4 regions of the Colwellia sp. M166 genome follow, and region 3 is predicted to be linked to each of the others. Evidence: predicted binding sites of a transcription regulator. Region 3 holds the regulator's gene; each other region holds the start of a gene.

What was found. Region 3 encodes sigma-54, which starts transcription at its own class of promoters, with help from an activator protein. Its sites were predicted from a motif close to GTTGGCACGNNNNTNGNNT; they were not measured.
Region 1: a site for sigma-54 is predicted at 1,955-1,973, ahead of FGD67_RS10565 (BON domain-containing protein). Genes of this name have one in related genera too.
Region 2: a site for sigma-54 is predicted at 2,962-2,980, ahead of FGD67_RS18790 (PEP-CTERM sorting domain-containing protein). Genes of this name have one in related genera too.
Region 4: a site for sigma-54 is predicted at 2,806-2,824, ahead of FGD67_RS00905 (hemerythrin domain-containing protein). Genes of this name have one in related genera too.

What each region holds. Positions count from the first base shown of each region.
Region 1 is NZ_CP040755.1:2,314,779-2,320,127, reverse strand. It holds partial or broken gene FGD67_RS10570 (diguanylate cyclase) at 52-1,110, opposite strand; gene FGD67_RS10565 (BON domain-containing protein) at 1,371-1,922, opposite strand; gene FGD67_RS10560 (pirin family protein) at 2,338-3,264, opposite strand; gene FGD67_RS10555 (NADPH-dependent FMN reductase) at 3,277-3,834, opposite strand; partial or broken gene FGD67_RS21785 (hypothetical protein) at 3,908-4,343, opposite strand; gene FGD67_RS10545 (hypothetical protein) at 4,418-4,678, shown strand; gene FGD67_RS10540 (RNA-binding protein) at 5,028-5,264, opposite strand.
Region 2 is NZ_CP040755.1:4,155,726-4,161,074, reverse strand. It holds gene FGD67_RS18800 (hypothetical protein) at 1-354, opposite strand, end outside; gene FGD67_RS18795 (hypothetical protein) at 296-1,621, opposite strand; gene FGD67_RS18790 (PEP-CTERM sorting domain-containing protein) at 2,263-2,853, opposite strand; gene FGD67_RS18785 (alkaline phosphatase) at 3,260-5,349, opposite strand, start outside.
Region 3 is NZ_CP040755.1:2,881,002-2,886,350, reverse strand. It holds gene kdsC (3-deoxy-manno-octulosonate-8-phosphatase KdsC) at 1-10, shown strand, start outside; gene lptC (LPS export ABC transporter periplasmic protein LptC) at 7-573, shown strand; gene lptA (lipopolysaccharide transport periplasmic protein LptA) at 539-1,084, shown strand; gene lptB (LPS export ABC transporter ATP-binding protein) at 1,085-1,816, shown strand; gene FGD67_RS13105 (RNA polymerase factor sigma-54) at 1,877-3,385, shown strand; gene hpf (ribosome hibernation promoting factor) at 3,422-3,709, shown strand; gene ptsN (PTS IIA-like nitrogen regulatory protein PtsN) at 3,739-4,191, shown strand; gene rapZ (RNase adapter RapZ) at 4,199-5,053, shown strand; gene FGD67_RS13085 (HPr family phosphocarrier protein) at 5,057-5,338, shown strand.
Region 4 is NZ_CP040755.1:178,886-184,234, forward strand. It holds gene FGD67_RS00895 (FdhF/YdeP family oxidoreductase) at 1-1,998, opposite strand, end outside; gene fdhD (formate dehydrogenase accessory sulfurtransferase FdhD) at 2,018-2,767, opposite strand; gene FGD67_RS00905 (hemerythrin domain-containing protein) at 3,100-3,552, shown strand; gene FGD67_RS00910 (DUF2249 domain-containing protein) at 3,562-3,828, shown strand; gene FGD67_RS00915 (hypothetical protein) at 3,885-5,198, shown strand.

The DNA of each region.
Region 1 (5,349 bases), 570 kb from region 3:
CCAAGTTCTTGTCAGTATTTTTTTAACATATTTATTTTCATAGAACGGTAATTAATAACAAAGTTGGTTACGTCCGTATGTTTTAGCTTGATATAACTTAACGTCAGCTTGTTCAATAAAATCTTTAATGTTGAAATTTTTATTATTTTCGAAAACGGGTGAATGACTTGCTACACCAGCACTGATGGTAACGTTGTGATGTTTAGCTTGTTTAGCTTGTTTAGCTTGTTTAGCTTGTTTAGCTTGTTTAGCTTGTTTAGCTTGTTTAGCTTGTTTAGCTTGTTTGGCATGGACAATATTGAGTTCATTAACCGACGTTATTAAGTCTCTGGCGATTTTTTTAGCGCCTGCTAAGTCAGTAAAGGGTAGTAAAACTGCAAACTCCTCACCACCATATCTAGCGCACAGATCTTGCGTACGTTTTTGAGTTGTGGCTAAACATTACGCGATTAATGTTAAGCACTCATCACCTTGCACATGGCCAAATTCATCGTTATAAAGTTTAAAGTTATCGATATCGATCATAATGAGTGATATTTCACCTTTGCCTCTTATTGCCGCTTGCCATTCGAGTTCTAGTTGATTGTCAAACCACCATCGATTAGCGATACCTGTTAAAGCGTCAGTTTTTGATATTTGCTCAAGATCTTTATTATGTTTGACCAATTTCATGTGGTTTTTAACGCGACTGAACAATATTTTCGGTAAAGTGTCTGAGGCGATATAATCAATGGCCCCTAAAGATAGGGCTTGTGCTTCTTCTCGCTGACTATAGTGCTGACTAACAAATATCATTTGAATATGCTCGGTTGATTTATGTTGCTTAATAAACTTACATATATCTAAGCTGGTCACGCCAGATAACTCTGCCGATGACAACACCACATCTACTTTTCCGCTCAAAATTGCTTTTAACGCAGTTAAGCCATCATCTGCTGTCTGTATTTGAAAATGTTCAGCAAAAATATTTTGCCAATGACTGAGCTGCTGGGTAAATTCATGCACCAGTAAGAGCGTTAATTTGGTTTTAATTTTCGCTATTGATTGATGATTTTTTTGAATGCTTGCTAGCCGGGTTACGTTATCTTGAGCGAGGTTTTTTGAAGTCATGTCATCCTGCCAAATTATTCATTAAGAGCAAAAATAGACCAATATTCAAATAGTTTTCACCTGAACTTGGGACAATAAATATCTTCAACCATTAATCTGATGGTGACCATCAATACATGGCTGAATGTAATAATCTAAGCTCAACTATCGCAACATTTCACGATAGCTCAATGTCTATTCTGAGTTCAGGTTATTCAATATGTGTTTGTTAATTTAAAGCACACCTTAGGTGTGCTTTAAATTTATTTATTGAAATAAATTTAGTGAGTAGTCACTGTTAAGTTGTCCACAACAGATTTTACATCGGTGGTGTTTTTTGCAATAGCAATGGCTAGCTCTTTAGCGGCATCTGAGTCTGCATGGCCTAATAGTGTCACGACACCTTCTTTTACTTCCACTTCAATTGCCGTACCACTAATTTCTGATTCAAATAAAAGCTTGGTCTTAACAACCGTTGCTATTTTCGAATCCATTAGAGCCGTTAGCATTTTGCTATCTTTATTTGCTTTATTATTCAGAACGGTAAGACGGTTATCTACCGAATCCACACCTTCTAAACTCGCAACTAGCTCTTCAGCTAACGCTTTATCAACGTCACTTTCAACTTTACCGGTGAGGATAACTACGCCATTTTGAACATCGGTATTTATATCAAAAGAATTTAAATTTGTGTTAAAGAGTAGTGTGCTTTCAGCTTTACCGTCTAACCAGGCATCTTTTGATCTATCTTGCCATGTATTTTCAGCGTAAGCCGAAGATGAAGCTACTGATAATAGTGATAACGCAACAATTGAACGAATTGAGTTTTTCATCTTACTCTCCTTTTAATTAAGTTAACCTATGAATGCGATTAGCATGCCAAACCAATAAGTCATTAATTATTAGGATAATAATTTTGTTTTGTTATTTTCGCTGGCATTGTTATTAGTGATACTTACAGGCAACCGTGTAAAAATTTCATAGCAATGTAAAGTAGCGGGACTGCCGGCTAATTGGGTAGTATGGCTTAGTGGTTTTTATTGATTGGCCGCTTTTTATTACCCGTTGCTAGGAGGGAAGTTTGCATTTAAAAAATTATTAAATGCAGAAATAAAGGTTGCTGGCAATTAGTAATACACATTATGTATGCTTTTTACCGAACAACCTTACATTTACCTCAATAGACTTAATATGCTTATAAGAAGCGATTAACTTTGATGTCATTGATTCGTTAAATTATTTTATACGTTAGCTTTTTGGCAAGCTTGGATAGGGAATATATTCTTTATCGTCGCCCGGTACGCTAGGGAACTCACGCGCTATCCATTGCTGTTTGGCACTATCAATTCGGGCTTGTTTGCTGGAAACAAAATTCCAATCGATATATCGATGACCAACATTGCTGCCGCCAATTAAGGCGATTTGGCTAGCTGTTTTCGCCTTAATGACAATGCCTTCTGCAGCAGATAGCACCACCATGGTATGATTTTTTACTAAGGCATCTTTTAATGCAATTTCACCGCTGACGACATATAAAGCTCTTTCATCTGCTGTCGGTAAGGTTAAGGATTGCCCAGCGTTAAGTTTAGCTTCGATGTATAAGGTTGAGCTGAAGGTTTTAGTTGGTGAAGTTACACCATAAGCTGTACCGATCATCACGCTAACAGCAACACCATCAGTACTTAATTTTGGCAGTATTGCTGCCGGGTAATGATAAAATGCCGGCTCAGTTTCTTCGTGGGCCTCGGGAAGCGCTAGCCATAACTGCAATCCATGCACTGAATGCACGCTATTGCGTACCTCATCTGGTTCACGTTCAGAGTGCACCATGCCCGAGCCGGTCACCATTAAATTTAAATCACCAGGTTTGATCGCTTGAACGCTGCCGATAGAATCGCGGTGCAGAATTTCACCAGCAAATAAATAGGTGACGGTTGAGATATTAATATGAGGGTGGGGGCGAACATTAACACCTTCGCCCGCGGGAAAACTGGCTGGCCCCATATGGTCAAAGAAAATCCAAGGCCCTACCGACTTTAATGCTTGATTTGGTAAAGCTCTACGGACAGTAAAGCCACCGAGATCTTTATCTTTAGGATAAACTAACTGATCTATGGCCCCGCAGCCAGCCTCAATATCACATAAAGCTTCAACGTTTTGGCTTTCATTGCTCATTGTGCTCTCCTATTAAGAGTTTATTTTATCGCTCCAAGTGACTAATGCAGACACTAGTTGCTGCAAGAACTCACCGGTCATGTTGTCCGTTAGTTGACCATTGTTATCAAATTTTTCATGGGCACTAGCAATCATGACTTCTGGTTTATTAATAAAGTGCACATCAAGATAAATCATAATTTGCCGCAAATGATAATGTGCTCTTGCACCACCTAAAAAACTCATGCTAGCGGTAATTATTGCTGCCGGCTTACCTTCAAATGGCTGGGGTTGCTGGCGCGATAACCAGTCGATCGTATTTTTTAGTACACCTGATATCGAATAATTGTATTCTGGCGTGGCAAAAATTATCGCGTCAGCGGCATGAATTTTTTTCGCTAACGTTAATACTGCTTCTGGCGTACCGCTATCTGCTAATTCTTGGTCATAAAGTGGAATTTTGCTAATCTCTAATAGCTCAATTTCACAATTTTCTGGGGCAAATGTCATGGCAGCCTTGATTGCTGCCGTATTATAGGATGCTTTTCTTAAACTACCGGAAATTGCAACTATTTTTGTTACCTTAGTCATTGAATATCTTCCTCTTGGTTGTTGTTGGATCACTATACGTAAACGCTGTCGTGATCCTAATTAAGTTGTGCGGTTATCTTGACTGTATTGTCGTGTAGCGGGTGAGCAAATTTCGGTAATCAGCAATATGATTTGAAAACAAGGCGCCTAAGCCTTCTTCCAGTGCAGAAAACACCCTACACTTCGGTGACACACCCGCAATAATTAATTGTTTTTCCCCTGTTGCTTTAATGGCTTTAACAAAGTCCTCGTTGTCCCAAGCATTAATTTGTCCGAGACGTGCGATATAAGGTGGGTCAGGAAACATTGCTTCTAGTAGGCCGATCTTCAAAGCCAGTGGTTAAAATGATTGATAGCTGAAAATATTTTGCCATGTCGGTCAATGCTAAGACATTATTTTTACATTTATCAGGGTCAATATCCCGCACTAAAGAAAGTAACCCTGTTTAGTGGTCTACTAATAATACCGCCGCATCATCTTTATTTAATCTCAGGTAAGGTTTAGTCATTTTATTTCTGCTTATAAATAGTAGCCCAATATTGTTAACTAAGTGATCAGCTGTTTAATACCATTGGTATAACAATGGTATTAGCAGCGAGCAATCGTCGTATTGATTTAGTGGCGGAAGGAGTTGATGTCGCCATTAGAGTGCGACCAGCGCCTATGGAAGACAGTGAGCTTATTTTAAAAGTTTTATCTGAGCGCAGCCTGATTGTAATGGCTAGCCCTGCTTTGGTAGAAAAATATGGCGTCGTAAATCATCTAAGTGAACTAACTGTCTGGCCAAGTTTAGGTTTAGGGGCACCCAACATCATGATCACTGGCAATTACCATCGTTATTAGTGCCAGAAGAGCTAGTGGCAGGTTTACTCATGCATATCTTGCCTGATTGACAGCCCAACAAAGATATTATTCACTTGGTATATCCTTCTAGAAGGGGGTTACTGCCCTCTGTTCGTGCTTTGGTAGATTATCTAGCTGATTACTATAAATTATTTGATGAGCCATAGTGTTGGTAATGAAAAATGTGCTGAAATGTATTTGTTATTTTAGGTAAGTACTGAAGCTGAAATCGGGATAAGCTAAGGGTGTCAATGCTACAACTTTTATGTGTATCTGCGTTGCCTGCATGGAATCAAAAAAAAGCCAGTAATTTCATTGTGCTGGCTTTTTTATCAGTGCTTGAATAAGATTACTGCGCCATTTTTACGCGAATTTTATTATTAGCTACTTTTGTTTCATGTAGCTTAGTTAAGGCTAATTTTGCTTCTTTTTCATCTGGCATTTCGATAAAGGCAAAACCTTTTGATTTACCTGTTTCTTGGTCTAATACCAAATTACATTCAGTAACAGAGCCATGAGCAGAAAATAAAATGCGCAGCTCTTGTTCTGTGGTTGAGCGAGAAAGATTACGGGCTAAAAGTTTCATCATAAACCTTAGGTAGGTGATTGCTTAAGTGAATTGTCTCATAGTTTGGCGATAGACCAAGTTATTTTGTCTATTTAGGAAAAAT
Region 2 (5,349 bases), 1.3 Mb from region 3:
CCCCCCAACAGAGGTAATCCCTTTCGTGCGAAATTCTTCGTCACTTTTTTGTCTTTGCCGTTGTTTTTTTTGTTGCTTTAAACTTGCAATATTATTGCTTTTTTGTTCTGTTGTAGATATCGCACTTTTTTTGTTTGTTGCCTTTTGAGACGCTCGTGATGTGTTTCGTGCCAGAGCTTTAGTTTGCATGTCAGATTGAGTTAGCGTTTTCTCATTAAACTCTGAAACGCGAGTTTTCTTATAAGCAGCCCAGCTTGGTAGCCATTTTTCTTCGCTTATCCAAGGGCTAGTTGGATTAATTAATATAGGTGTCAGCCAGAGCTTGTAACTCTGCACGATTAGTTGTTTGCGCATATTGTGAATTTAAGCTTCCCGCTAGCTGCTCATAACAGAAGCGGTGAAGATAAACAGGACTAAGCTTTTGTTCCAATGGGGCAGGTTTAAAAAGCACTTTCAGATTCCAGTCCATTGGTTGGTTATACGTACGTAAGTAGTCTATATCGCACTGGGAATTGAGGGCTTCATAGAGCTCTTTTTGCCTTCCAACCAGGCCAAGCTCTTGTACTTTATCCTGCCACTGTTGCCTTTGACTGCTGTAACTGCTTTCTTTACTAATCAAATCCGAAAGTGAACTGGATATTTGTTTCACACTATATGGTATCCCCTGGACTTTTTCCGCTAGGGATTGATAATCAGGCATTGACTTAATAACACTTATGGCCTGAGAAAAACTATAGGTATTAAGTGCGTTGGCACCGGTCACACTTGCAAATTGCTCTGCCTGTTTTACCTCTGGAGTCGGTTCTTCTAAAGCTAAATCTAAACTTAAGGCCGGTTTAGGCGGCCAAACGCCTTTTTTAATCAGCCCAACAAATTCCACTAACGCCAAATAAGATTTGGGCTGTTGCGCCTCTGATAACTGTCTGTATATATTCCCGCAGGAAGAATTTAGATCTATTTCAATAGTTTGCAACAAATTATAGGTATTGCGCACTTCATCTGCGGCACTGATGTTTTTGGGAGCTTGCTTGATGGTAACAAGCATTTCTTCAACTTCGGTTTTTTTACTTTGACACATATCAGAACATAGCTTCTTCATCATATCACCGTCTTGATTCTGACAGTGTTGACTTAGATCGTCATATAAGGCCGGGATTTTGTCACTGTCAACTTGCCCATTGGCAGCATAAATATTGGTATCGATACTCACCTGCTGAGCTACAGCTTTACCTGGTGAAATCTTGGATTTTGCCAGAGCTTGTTGCCCATAATGGGCCATTTTCAATTTAAACAACTCAGTGCTCAGCGTTGCTTGTAAAGCCCCCACTTGTTTAAACAGGGGCGAGTTACGACCATCGTCATTTGCGGCCATGGCGGTCACGCAATTCATGACAGCATTCTCACCCTCACCACTTATGCCGGAGAAAGTTTTAGCTTGTTTAAATTGCTCAGCAGAGGCTGTGCAAATTTTTGTGCACTCGGAGGTGGAAAACATACTGTTGTCACACACTTTAGCTGCATCTTCGAGTTTACTTATGTAGGGTGATAAATCAGTATCTGTTGTTACGGCGAAAACGGGATTTAGTGATCCAACCAGTAAGATTATAAGTAGTGCCTTCATGATCTCTTCCTGTAGAACAATAAGTTCTATCAGAGTATAGGATGAATAAAAAACCTGTCAAAGTCGATTTGAACGGGTTTGAAAGGTTGTTTCTTCTCATTTTATAAGGGCAAGAACGTACATTAAAGACCCGCTTAACGGTAGAAATGAGCTCTGGCTATGTAAAAACTCATAACCAGCTGCCATTTGGATATTATTTTTGTGCTGCTGTAAATGATAGCGACGATTACAAGAACTTGAGTTTTTTACGTTTGCTAACGTGATGGGCAATACTGTCTAGCGTTTGTCATTTTTTCAGAAAAGCGAACTGGACTGTATCCCTTTAAAAATTAACTATAAAGAAAACTAACATCAATCATTAAACGTAGTCACACTTAGCTCCATTTTTACTTTTACTTTTACTTTTACTAAAAATAAAGTAAGGCTCACAAGATTGAAGTTGTCGGTTAAATTTTGAAACATAAGAGCAAAAACGATTTTATTAACGACAAATCATTTAGTTAACTTGCTATTCAAAACTGCAAGATAAAAATGATAGCCGCTTCAAGCAAAGATTATAGATATAAAAAAAGCACTATAAAAATATAGTGCTTAAGATAACAGCGGCATGAATCACCGCAGGAAAATAAACTTACAATAAGTTATGAAGCTTTTTTATTACGACTAAAACCAAAAGACATTAATCCTAGACCAAGTAAAACTAAAGTACCCGGTTCAGGTACTTGGCTTGGCGCCGGAGAAGTTATCGTTGAAGAAAAGCTTTTTAATGTTTTTGCATTATTCACTAGGCCTTGAGTAGAGAAAAACCACTCGGTTTCTGTCGTCGTAAAATCGACATGTGAAACATCACCAATAATGTAAACTCCTGTTGAGCCACCAACTTTACCATTACTGCGAACTGAAGTCCCGGTAAAAGTAAAGCCTTCTACTTCCCATAAAATATTACCAACGATGTCACTTAAAGTCAGTGGGGTTTTAACAGTAAATACTGTATCGTTATCGAAATAACTCAGGTAATCGCCCGTGATAATCTGAGGTCGCAAACCAAAATTGTTAAGCGAAAAGTCTATTTCGATTACTTCCCCTGAAGAGTTTAAAGTGGTTTCACCGATTCCAAACACATCAAAACTACCATTAATTCCATTTATTAATGTTGCGTTGGCTGACATAGATAACGTCATTGATAAACTAACACAAAGTAATATTACTGTAGTGAATACTTTCTTTAACATGGTACATCCTTATTTCTAATACAAAGGCAATAATTCAAATAAAATGGAGTTTAAGAACTTAAGATATATTACTTATAAATTAGTCATCTATAACAACTACCACGCTACAAGCAAAAATAAGGCCAATATCACAAGCCATTGTTTATCAAAAGAAAAATAAACCAGCAATATTTAACTACTTACAATGTGTTAAATATACGGACGCTCAAAAATTAAACAAACGATTGATTTTTAAACAGTTTATTTAACTAAGATTGCTAAGCACTAAAATCATTACGCTATTTACTGCGTTAATTTCTGCACTATTTACTGCCTTAATTACTTGCTGATATTTGCTTTAATTAGTTAGATCAAAAAAAGTTCGCAGGTGCGAACTTTTTATTTATTTTTATGAAAAACTAAAAGGCTATAGCTGTGTTAACACCCCGTCGTTGACTTTAAATTGATATAGGCGAACTTTTGAGAGAAAGCTTTCAGCATCGTGATAGTAGTTACGAGTCACCGTATCCATGTTATGAAATTCACTACCCGTGTTATGAAAGCTAACTAATACCTGCTCGGCATCAACTTCAACAATAGCAACGCCATGTTCCCACATCCGAGAAAATACCATGTCATCAGTTATATCATCACGTTTGGTCGCACTGCGCACTAGCGGATCAAAGTAGAACGGTAAATCGCTAAGTGCTTCAGGCACATCACCCAATTGTGAGAATATTTGCTGCATACCATTTTCTAAAAATGAACCGAACGTACCTGACGATACCGATGAAGTCGTAAAGTTAAATGATCGCTTACCCGTTACGTTATTCGCTTTATGCTCAGTAACATAACTACTGTGTACGTCTCCGCCTAAACTGATCACGCCAAATTGGCTCATAACATTATCAACAAACGAGGATTTAAATTGTGGAAAACCATCCCATTGGTCAGCTTCTAAGTAAAAACGTTGTTTTAACGCCGCAGGAATAGCATCAGAATTCAGTACCTCTTCCAGTAAGCTTAAGCCACTGTCCGCTCGACTCGCTGATAAGTCAAAAATCAGCGGTGAAAACGACACTGAACTGCCTAACATTTTCCAAGTACTGTTTGACGTAGCGAAGGTTTGTCCAAGCCATGCCGTTTGCGCCGCGTCAAAACCACTTTGTACTGACCTGCCTTGTAAATTAGCCACATACTCTAAATAACCAGCGTAAATGTCATAGGTGTCTTTCACCACAAGATAACGGCTACCAATAAAGTTAAATAGCGAGGTTTTACCCATAGTATAAAAAGCGAGTCCCTGTGCAACGCCCGTTTCAGTTAATGCTGGTAACATTTGGATCGGATGATCATTCGGTAAGCTTGCTTGTGCAGTGCTCAATACTTGGTTCAGATAACTGGTGGTTAAATTACCTTGTATCGCGGCGACCGCACGTTGCTGCGCTTTTGCTAAAGCTTGTGTTTCTGTCATTTCAACTCGTGCAAGTAACTCTTGCATGTAGAGGCCGGTAAAAATTTCTAAAAATGTTGCTTTATATGGCGCAAAAGCTGCGTCATCTATATTCACATACGGTGACATTTGGCTCACAATGCCATCAACCTGTGCTTGTGCCATGCCGGTGCCTAACAAAAAGCCACTTAAGGTTGCTTGGTCCATCGCAACGGTCGCTGGAAAAGCATCTTCAGGTAAAATATGATCAGGGCGATTAGTACGAAAATCTGTCATGGCTAGATGTAGATGTTGACCAAATTGAAAGTCACGATAAATACGGGTATTCGGGAATAGGTGTTCATCACTTATAGCTAATGTACCTGCCGCTAATTCGGCTGCGCTATGCACTTGTTCGTGATCAATAGGCATATATTCAAAATAAGCCATTTCTGAATTTTTCTTACGCTGGGTTTGTTGTTCATCACCGGCGCCATCAAGGTAAGTAGCCCTATCACTCCAGCTATCGTCAGAAAACTCATGATCATCCCATATCGCTATCATCGGAAAACGCTCATGGACACGTTGCAATAATTCATCTGTGCGGTAAGTTTTATAAAGCTGACGATAGTTATCTAAGCTGTTCGCCGCTTGGCTTTTGTTATCGCCGACACCTAAAGTTAACACACCCTCTTGGTCAGTAAACTCAATGCTACGGGCGCCACCTGCTGACTGGAATAACGCATCACCGGTAGTTTCATAAATATAATCACCTAAATGCACCACGAAATCTAAATCGTCATTATCAAGTAGTGACAAGTAGTTATTAAAATAACGACCGATATAATCCTGACATGAAACATAGGCAAACTTTACTTTGCTGTCACTATCAATTGCCGCAGCAGTTTTTGTTCGGCCGGTGCGACTGGCATAGTTTTTACCGCCGTTTTGATAAATAAAGCGATAATAGTAATGTTGCCCTGCTTCGAGTTCAGTTACCCGAATTTTTAAACAATGATCAGAGGCAGCTAAGGCATCAAAGCTTTCTTCAACTACTAAATTTGCAAACGCTTCATCATTGGCCA
Region 3 (5,349 bases):
GAGTATATGAGCCGAATTTATCTTGCGACAATAATCTTATTTATCATAGCCGTTTCGACTTATGGACTGCTTGAATGGTATAGCGTGCAAGAAGAAACAAGCAACATTCTCGACAGCACGAGTAACCCTGAATTTATTGCTGAGAATCTCAACAGTGACATTTATAAAGCATCGGGCGCATTAGCTTACAATGTTGAAGCACAACGAATGGAACATTATGCGCAATTAGAGGTCACACACTTTGAGTATCCACAATACACTTTATATCCAAAAAACAACAAACCCACTTGGCAAATTACCGCCAACGAAGGCACCTTGTATGGTAACAACCGAGTAAAATTAAAAAATCGCGTACGTTTAATCGCCACTGATGAAGAAAGTTTGATACAGGAAGTACACGGAAAAAATTTAGAAATGGACTTGAAAACTAATATTATCAGCTCAGAGCAAACTATCTTAATATTAGGTAAAGGATTTACTATGTATGGCTCAGGATTAATTGTAGACTTAAACACAACACAGATGACATTGACCGAACATGTACAAACCATTTATAAAAAAACTAACAACTAAATTAACTTTCTTAGCGGCGCTACTTTTATTAGTCCCTGCAGCAAGTGCTGAAAAGTTTGATGTTGAGCAAGAAATTAAAATTTCTTCTTCACGCCAAGCAGCCGATCTGAAGAACAAAATATTCAGTTATATTGATAATGTCATTATTTCTCAAGGCACGCTTAAAATACATGCTGAATTAGTTCAGGTCATCACTCAAGAAGAAAACGATAATAAAATTTATATTGCTAAAGGCTCACCAGCAACATTTGAGCAAACCCTGCAAGATGGTAGTCCAATCAACTTACAAGCCAACGAAATCCGTTATGAACCAGCGATGAATATTGTCGTCATTTCAGGTAATGCCTTATTACGTCAAGAAGGCAGCGAAGTGAGCGGTAATAAAATTACTTATAATTTTGACACTGAATATGTCAATGCTGAAAGCTTAGAAAATGCCAAGGTTGAGACGGTTTTACAACCTAAAAATAAAACTGAGCAACTAGAAAAATCAAAGGATAAACAAGAGTAGATGGCAACTTCAACATTATCCGCAACCGGTCTAGCAAAAGCCTATAAAGGCCGAAAAGTAGTTAAAAACGTCAGTATGAAGGTCTCTGCTGGACAAATTGTTGGCTTATTAGGACCGAACGGTGCTGGCAAAACGACCTCTTTTTATATGATTGTCGGTTTAGTCAACAATGATAGCGGCTCCATTGTTTTAAATGATGAAGACTTAACTTTATTACCGATGCACGAACGCGCACGTAAAGGTATCGGCTACTTACCTCAAGAAGCATCAATTTTTCGTAAGCTTTCGGTTTATGACAACATCATGGCCATTTTACAAACTCGCAAAACTCTCAATGATATCGAAAGAGAAGAGAAACTTGAACATCTGCTAGAAGAGTTCAACATTAGCCATATCAAAGATAACTTAGGCATGAGCTTATCGGGTGGTGAACGCCGACGCGTTGAAATAGCACGCGCTTTAGCAGCGGAACCAAAATTTATCTTACTTGATGAGCCCTTTGCAGGTGTTGACCCTATTTCAGTAGGTGATATAAAAAAAATTATCCTACACTTAAAAGAACGTGGTATTGGCATTTTGATCACCGACCACAATGTACGAGAAACACTCGATGTTTGTGAGCACGCCTATATTGTTAGTCATGGCGAACTTATTGCTGAAGGTGATGCTAATCAAATTCTTGCGAATCAGCATGTAAGAGATGTATACCTTGGTGAACAATTCACGCTATAGTGAGTAACAAACTACAACGGCACAATAATAATGTCTTTGAACAGGGAAAAGAAAACGTAAATGCGTCCTACTCTGCAACTCCGTATCGGACAACAGTTAACGATGACCCCGCAATTGCAGCAGGCGATCAAACTGTTGCAATTATCTACTCTGGATCTACAGCAAGAAATTCAAGAGGCACTTGAAAGTAATCCTTTGCTTGAAGTTGATGAAACTGCTGATAATAGCTCGGAAAGTACCCCTGACCATTTAGAGGAAGCCTTTTCTGCTGGTGTTAGTGAAGATACAGCAATGTCATCCTCAGATGGCAGTGAAGATTCAGCACCAACGATCGATGAAATTAGCTCCTCAGAAGGCCTAGCCAAAACCGATATTCCCGAAGAACTTAATAGTGATACTACTTGGGATGACAACTTTAGTGCTGGTGCAAGTAGTGGCGGTGTTGGACCGGCATCAGAAGATTATACCTACCAAGGTGAAACAAAAGATTCATTACAAGATCACCTAATTTGGCAAATGGAACTCACGCCCTTTAGCGATACCGATAAAACCATTGCTATTGCCATTATTGAAGCCATTGATGAAGCAGGTTACTTAACCGTTTCAGCAGAAGATATCTTAGAAAGTGTCGGCATTGAAGATGTTGAGCTTGACGAAGTTGAAGTAGTACTAAAGCGCATTAACATGTTTGACCCCGTAGGTGTTGCTGCTCGTTCAATTCCTGAATGCCTACTGATTCAACTTAATCAATTCGCTAAAGATACCCCTTGGTTAGCGGAAAGTAAGTTAGCCGTAACTGAATATATTGAATTACTCGGCAATCGAGATTACCGCCAGTTAATGCGAAAATTACGCTTAAAAGAAGATCAATTACGCGAAGTTATTCGCCTGATACAATCTTTAGATCCTCGCCCAGGCGATAGCGTGATAAAAAGCGAAGAACAATATGTCATTCCTGATGTCTCTGTTGAAAAGAAAAACGGCCGTTGGACGGTAGAGCTCAACCCTGATACTGCACCTAAGTTATCGGTAAATCAGCAATATGCGGCGATGTCTCGCACCATGAAATCATCCACTGATAGTCAGTTTATCCGCTCGAATTTACAAGAAGCTAAATGGTTTATCAAAAGCTTAGAGAGCAGAAACGATACGCTATTAAAAGTGTCAAACTGTATTGTGCAACGCCAGCAAGGATTTTTTGAACATGGTCCAGAAGCTATGCGTCCGATGGTATTAAACGATATTGCCGAAGCTGTTGATATGCATGAATCAACAATCTCACGGGTGACGACGCAAAAGTATATGCACACGCCTAGAGGGATTTTCGAGCTGAAATATTTCTTTTCAAGTCATGTTAGCACTGAAAATGGTGGTGAGTGTTCATCGACTGCAATTCGTGAATTAATCAAAAAACTTGTTGCTGCTGAAATACCTGCAAAACCTTTAAGTGATAGCAAAATGGCAGATATTTTAGCCGAGCAAGGTATCAAAGTCGCAAGGCGGACCATTGCTAAATATCGTGAATCGCTCTCTATACCGCCATCAAATCAACGTAAAAGCCTACTCTAGGCCAACTTACTCACCCGTAAAAGAGGACAGCAGCATATGCAAATTAATCTTACCGGACACCATGTCGACGTTACCGATTCATTACGTGATTATGTTAATGGCAAATTTGAAAAGCTAGAACGTCATTTTGATCACATCAACAATGTACATGTCGTATTAACAGTCGAGAAGCTCAATCAAATTGCCGAATCCACTGTCCATTTAAGTGGCACTGAGGTCCATGCTAAAGCAGAAAACAATGATATGTATGCATCAATTGATGCTTTAATTGATAAGCTAGATCGCCAAATCTTGAAGTACAAAGGCAAGATTAACAAGCATTAGCGTAGCACCACATTAGGTCTTATAAGTTTATGAAGTTGCAAGATATCTTAACTCCGGACTGCACTATTTGTGCAGTACCGGCTGCAAGTAAAAAACGTATTTTAGAATATTTAAGTAGTCTTGCTGCTGAAAAATTGGCAAATCACGACACTTTTCAACTATTAGAGAGCTTAGTTAAACGTGAACGAATGGGCTCAACAGGTATAGGTAATGGCATTGCTATACCTCATGGCCGCTTAAGTGATGCCACACAGCCAATTGCTGTGGTTATCACCATAGAAGAAGCGATTAATTTTGATGCTATTGATCATCGTCCCGTAGATATTTTTATTGCCTTGTTTGTACCTGAAGAAGAATGCCAAAATCATCTGTGCACCCTTCAAAGTATTGCGACAATTTTTCGTAACAAACAGTTTTGCAAACAGGTACGTCAATGTAAAACTAACCAAGAGCTTTTTCAGTTAATCCAACAAGCGAGTTAAAGCACGGATGAAATTAATTATTGTAAGTGGCCGATCTGGCTCCGGCAAAAGTGTCGCACTGCGTGTTTTAGAAGATTTAGGCTATTACTGTGTCGACAATATTCCAGTTAATTTACTACCGGCATTAACCCATACGGTCATCAATGATTATGAAAATGTTGCGGTAAGTATCGATGTTCGCAACTTACCGAAAGATCCTAACGATGTGCCTGAAATTATTGATTACCTGCCGAGTGCTGTCGAGTTAAACCTACTCTATTTGGATGCAGATGATAGCGACCTGATCCGTCGATTTAGTGAAACTCGACGTTTACACCCATTGATTAAGCAAAACATTGCTTTAGACCAAGCTATTGCCTTAGAGAAAAAACTGCTGGAACCGATCGCTAGTCGAGCACACTTATATATCAATACCAGTCAACTATCACCACATCAACTTGCCGACTTAGTCAGAGAACGTATTTTGGGTAAAACATCAGGTTCTATGGTGGTGGTCTTTGAATCATTTGGTTTCAAACATGGTGTGCCGCAAGATGCCGACTATGTTTTTGATGCCCGATTTTTACCTAATCCATTTTGGGATAAAGAGCTAAAAGACTATACCGGCTTAGATAAGCCAGTACAAGATTTCCTTGCTAGCCAAGCGATAGTGACTAAGTTTATTTGGCAAATTAACAGCTTTATGATGACTTGGTTACCGCATTTAGAACGTAATAATCGTAGCTATATTACCATCGCTATTGGCTGTACTGGCGGTAAGCATCGCTCAGTATATATTGCAGAATTATTAGCCAATAATATGCGTAAAGAGCGTAAAGACGTGCAATCTCGTCACCGTGACTTACCCATTGAAAGTACATAAATTATGATGACTGTACAATTTAGCCGTGAAGTACTGATCATCAATAAACTTGGCTTACATGCCAGAGCGGCCTCAAAACTTGCTCAGCTTAGCCAAAAATTTACCGCGAAAGTCACAATTGAATTAGCTGATAATAGTGCTGACGCTAATAGCATTATGGGCTTAATGCTATTAGCCGGCGCCCAAGGAAAAACCGTTAAGGTTGTCGCCTCAGGTGAAGATGCAGAAAGAGCGCTAGCAGAGATTTGCCAACTTTTTAGTGACAAATTTAATGAAACTGAGTAAATAAAGCCAAG
Region 4 (5,349 bases), 2.1 Mb from region 3:
ACGATCATCAAGGCCATAGATCGAGGTATTATATTGATCATGCGAGCGTAACGTTTGTAATGTCAGTATCGGGTGTGATGATGGACTTTCTAATATCGGAGAAGATAAATGGCTGGGTAAAATTGCGCTTGAAAAGGTGGCTTTACCGGTAGGTGTTTTCCATTCACGCTGTGCCGCTGAATTTTGCAGATAAAAACCACGTTCAGTTTCAATACGTTGGTTGTAGTTTTTAAAACCAGGGATCACGGCAGAAATTTCATCACGAATCAAGCTATAATCAGTGCTAAGTTTAGTCCAATCTACGATTTCATCGCCCAATGTTGCCGTAGCAATACCCGTGATAATGGCGACTTCAGAGCGCAACTGCTCAGAGGCTGGCTCATTCTGTCCACGTGAACTGTGCACCATGCTCATAGAGTCTTCAACAGTAATTTGCTGCGGACCACTGGACTGTTGATCTATTTCAGTACGGCCAATACAAGGCAGAATCAAGGCGGATTTTCCGGTTATTACATGGCTTCGGTTCAACTTTGTACTGATTTGCACGGTCAATTCGCATTGCTGTAGAGCTTGGTAAGTGCGCGTAGTATCTGGTGTTGCTGCTGCGAAATTACCGCCAAGCCCGATGAATACTTTCGCTTTTCCTGCCAGCATTGCATGAATAGAATCTACGGTATTAAAGCCTGATTCTTTTGGTGGTTCAAAATTGTATCTTGCTTTAAGCGCTGCTAAAAATGCTATTGATGGTTGCTCATCGATACCGACAGTGCGGTTTCCTTGAACATTAGAATGGCCTCTTACTGGACAAGCACCAGCGCCGACTTTACCTATATTACCTCTTAATAACAGGACATTAATTAATTCACCTACCGTTGCAACCGAGTGTCGGTGCTGGGTGATCCCCATCGCCCAAGTAAAAATGACTTTTTGGCTATTACTATAGATGTCGACCATCTGTTCTATTTCTGCGCGAGTTATACCACTTTGCTGTGTTATTTCATCCCAAGAGCTGTCGATTACTGTTTGCTGATAATCTTCAAAGCCATGACAATGTTCGCTGATAAATGTTTGGTCTAATATGCTGCTATCATGTACCGATTTTTCAAATAGCCCTTTAGCAATACCACGCAGTATTGCCATATCACCACCCAATTTTGGCGTAAAATAGTATTGACTGATATCTGTGCTTGAAAACAAGATCATTTCTTTAGGGCTTTGTGGATCGGCAAACTTTTGTAGCCCTTGCTCTTTTAAATTATTGATAGCCACAATGCGAGCACCACGTTTTCTGGCTTTACGCAGGGTTGCTAGCATACGAGGGTGGTTGGTTCCCGGGTTTTGACCAAAAACAAAAATAGCGTCAGCATGCTCAAAGTCTTGCATTGTGACGGTTCCTTTGCCAATACCGATACTGCGCGTCATGCCCACACCAGAGGCTTCATGACACATATTTGAGCAATCAGGAAAGTTGTTAGTGCCAAATGTTCGACCAAAAAGTTGATATAAATAGGCAACTTCATTACTGGCTCTGCCGGAGGTGTAAAATAATGCTTGATCAGGTGAAGGTAATTTTTTCAGATTTTTTGCAATTAACTCAAATGCAAGCTGCCAACTTACTGGATGATAGTGATTGTCTCGACCATCATATAACATCGGCTCTGTTAATCGGCCACTGTTTTCCAGTGAATGATCATCCCATTGCTGTAATTGGCTTACGGAATGTTGCTTGAAAAAATCTCTATCCACTCGCTTGCTTGTAGCTTCCCAGGCAATAGCTTTTACGCCATTTTCACAAAAATCAATTTTACCGGCATGAATATCATCTCCCCATGCGCAACCGGGGCAGTCGAATCCGCCGGGCTGATTGGCTTTAAGTAATGCCTTGACACTTTTCATCGCACCTTCACTACGAATTAGGTGTTTAGCTGAACTTTTCAAGGCGCCCCAGCCCCCTGCTGGTGAAGAATAAGGCGGTTTATGGTTATTTGAATTAGGCATGACTTCTCTTGATTGCTTTTTAAGCAAAACGTTTAAGTTGATGATGTTGAAAGCTAAATAATACTAAGCCGCTTTGCTCAGCTGAAGTTACGGCGAGATCTGTTGGCTGAGATAAAGTGATTAACACCGGAATTTTGGCTCGCGCAGCTTTCATGACCAAATCATGGCTACAGCGACTGGTTAATAATGCAAAGCCAGCAACTCTTTCTTGCTTATTACTGTATAGGCTACCAATAAGTTTATCGAGTGCGGAATGCCGTCCAACATCTTCTCTGACGGCAATCACTTTAGCCTGTAGATCGAAGTACACGGCAGTGTGGTTACCCTTGATACCGTTATGGTTTTCTTGTATTTGTGATAAAGTATCACGTGCTTTGATAATCATATCTACAGAAGGTAAAATAGCGCTAGTTTGAGTTTTAGTAGGCAGTGCCATTACTTCATTAATCGACTCAAGACCACAAAGGCCACAGCCACTCGGGCCGGCCATAGTTCTTCGTCTTTGTTTTAAGCGGTGCTCAGTTCTAGACAGTACCTGCAGATCGAGTTGCCAACCTAAGGATTGTTTTTCAATCACAATATCTAACACTTCTGCGGTTGAATTAATTAATCCTTCCGTCAGGGCAAAACCTAAAGCGAAGTCATGTAAATCATTTGGAGAAACCATCATTACCGATTGACTAATGCCATTAAAACAAACAGCAACTGCAACTTCTGATAGTTTGGCTTGATGCAATAAGTCGAAAGACGATGCTGTATTCATTGTCATAATGTTCCCGTTATTAGCATTATTAGCATTATTAGCGTTATTGCACATTCATTGCATGAACTAAACCGTGAGAATAAATATTCAGATAAAATTGATGTGTGAACAGTCATGTATATGATACGTAAATTTATCTGGAATTAATCATAAAAGTATCAAATAAGGTGATTTTATCTTGGTTAAATGTTGTCAAAGATGAAGCAGTGTAGAGATATTGAAATAATTCTTCAGTTTGGTCACTTACTAAATTGCAACCAACGCTATTATTACGCTAAGTCAAAGAATGATTTGCTGATTAAGTTAAAATCTCATTAATTTCTGATGAGGACTTTTTTATGACATCTATCCCTGAATTTATGACTGCTAAACACCGTGAATGTGATGAGTTTTTTATTGCCGCCGAAAATGCAATTACAGAAGATAATTGGCCATTAGCTAACCAAAGCTTTCAGCAATTTTCTGAAGAATTAGCATTACATTTTCAAGCAGAAGAAAATATTCTATTTCCTGAATTTGAACAAGCCACCGGTATTACTCAAGGACCTACGCAAGTGATGCGTGGTGAACATCAACAAATGCGTGCTTTAGTGGCTGATTTATTACAGGCACTCAGTGTCGAAGATAAAGATGCTTATATTGGTGCGTCAGAAACCCTTATGGTATTAATGCAGCAGCATAATATGAAAGAAGAAATGATGTTATATCCCATGACACAGCAGCGTGTACCTGCGCCTGATGCCTTGTTAACTCAAGTTATTGAGCATTGCCAAATAGCTGAAAATAGCTAATTAGTCGTGATGAAAATAATGGCAGTAAATGTCAGTGCATTGGCGCCGCCTGAGCCAATGCAGGTGATTTTATCTGCACTTGCCCAGTTACCAAATGGCGCTGTGCTGAAAGTAAGCCATCGGCGAGAGCCGTTTCCATTATATGAACGACTGGTTGCTAATGGCTGGTTGTACCATAGTAAGCAAGTCTTAGATGAGAACTTTGTTATTTATATCGCAAAAGAGATTGATAAACAGCAGTTTAGCGCTTTTATCGACTCAGATATTGAGTTGTAAACGCTTTATCGAGCTGTTGTTGTCATTACTGAAAATTTAACCTTTGCAGATTACTCATGAATATCGCTAATTTATCATTTAGTGCCTTACCACCCATCAGCGTACCATTTCGTTATTTCATTAGTGCGGTTATTTTTTTGCTGATAACGGCACTTTTGATACTGACTTCGGGTGAGACAATTTGGCTGAATCGATGGCAGCCAACTTTGTTAGCGGTGACCCATTTATTTACCTTAGGCTCTGTTTCAATGGTGATGATGGGAGCTATCTACCAATTTCTCCCGGTTATTGGTGGCGTAGGTATCGCTAATGTCCGCATTGTTGCTACGCTATCTCATAGTTTACATACCCTAGGCACATTAGTTTTGGCATGGAGTTTTATTTTTCCAAGTACCTTAGCTCATATTATCGCTATGTTAGCGTTAGGCCTTGGTTTTTCTGGTTATATTTTTTCGGTTATTCAAGTCTTAGTTAAAAAACTGAGCCAAGGGCAGACCATTATTGGTATCAGGCTTGCGATGTTATCGTTAATTTCTGTTGTACTGTTAGGCTTACTTTTTATTGCGCAACGTAGCTTAATACTCGATGTAAACATCAGTTTTTTGACCGATAAAAATTATACCGATATACATGCTTTATTGGGTGGTTTTGGTTGGGCAGGGCTATTGATTTTGGCGGTAAGCTTACAAATCATTCCGATGTTTCATGTTACGCCAAATTTCCCTAAATGGCTGGGGAAATATCTACCAAGCGTTTTAGTTCTATTGTTATTACTGTTGTTTATTTTTAAACCCAATAGTACCGGTGGCCAGTTAATTATTGCACTGGTGTTAGTGCTGTACAGTATTTTTAATCTAGCCTTTTTAAGACTATTTAAGCAGCGAAAGCGTAAAGTTGTGGATACCAGTGTTAGTTTTTGGCAATTTTCCGGCATCAGTTTTTTGGCTTTGAGTTGTTTATACTTTTTACCGGATGTTTTTTATCAGCAAATATTCGCTGGCAATAAGGCCTTGGCTCTTAGTGCTGTGTTTAGCTATTTTTATCTGCTTAGTATTATCGAGGCGATGTTGTTAAAAATAATGCCTTTTTTAACCTACACGCATTTGCAAAACCTATGTTTAGTAGATTTTAATGCGATGAGCTATTTACCGCATATGCATGAATTATTGCTGAAAAAACATGGTCAAATGTTGTTTAAATTACATGTTATTTCTTGTTTTTTCCTGATATTGACGATTGCCATAGCAAGTTTTTATGCTTTATTTGCAATAGCTATGTTGGTTGAATTTAGCTGGCTACTTTTCCTAATGCTTCGCAGCTTATACTTATATCGACAGTGCTTAGCAAAAATAAAAAATAATACCCTTTAAATACTGTTTTTACCGTTAAGACTTATCGATGAATATTTGTTCGTTCAGGCCCTGTAAACACTAAATGACGGCTGAGAATCGTGCTTTTTGGCGTTTAAATTCAACATTTTTGCTTTCGCGCTAGTAAAAACATAACTGTTAAGTATAATGT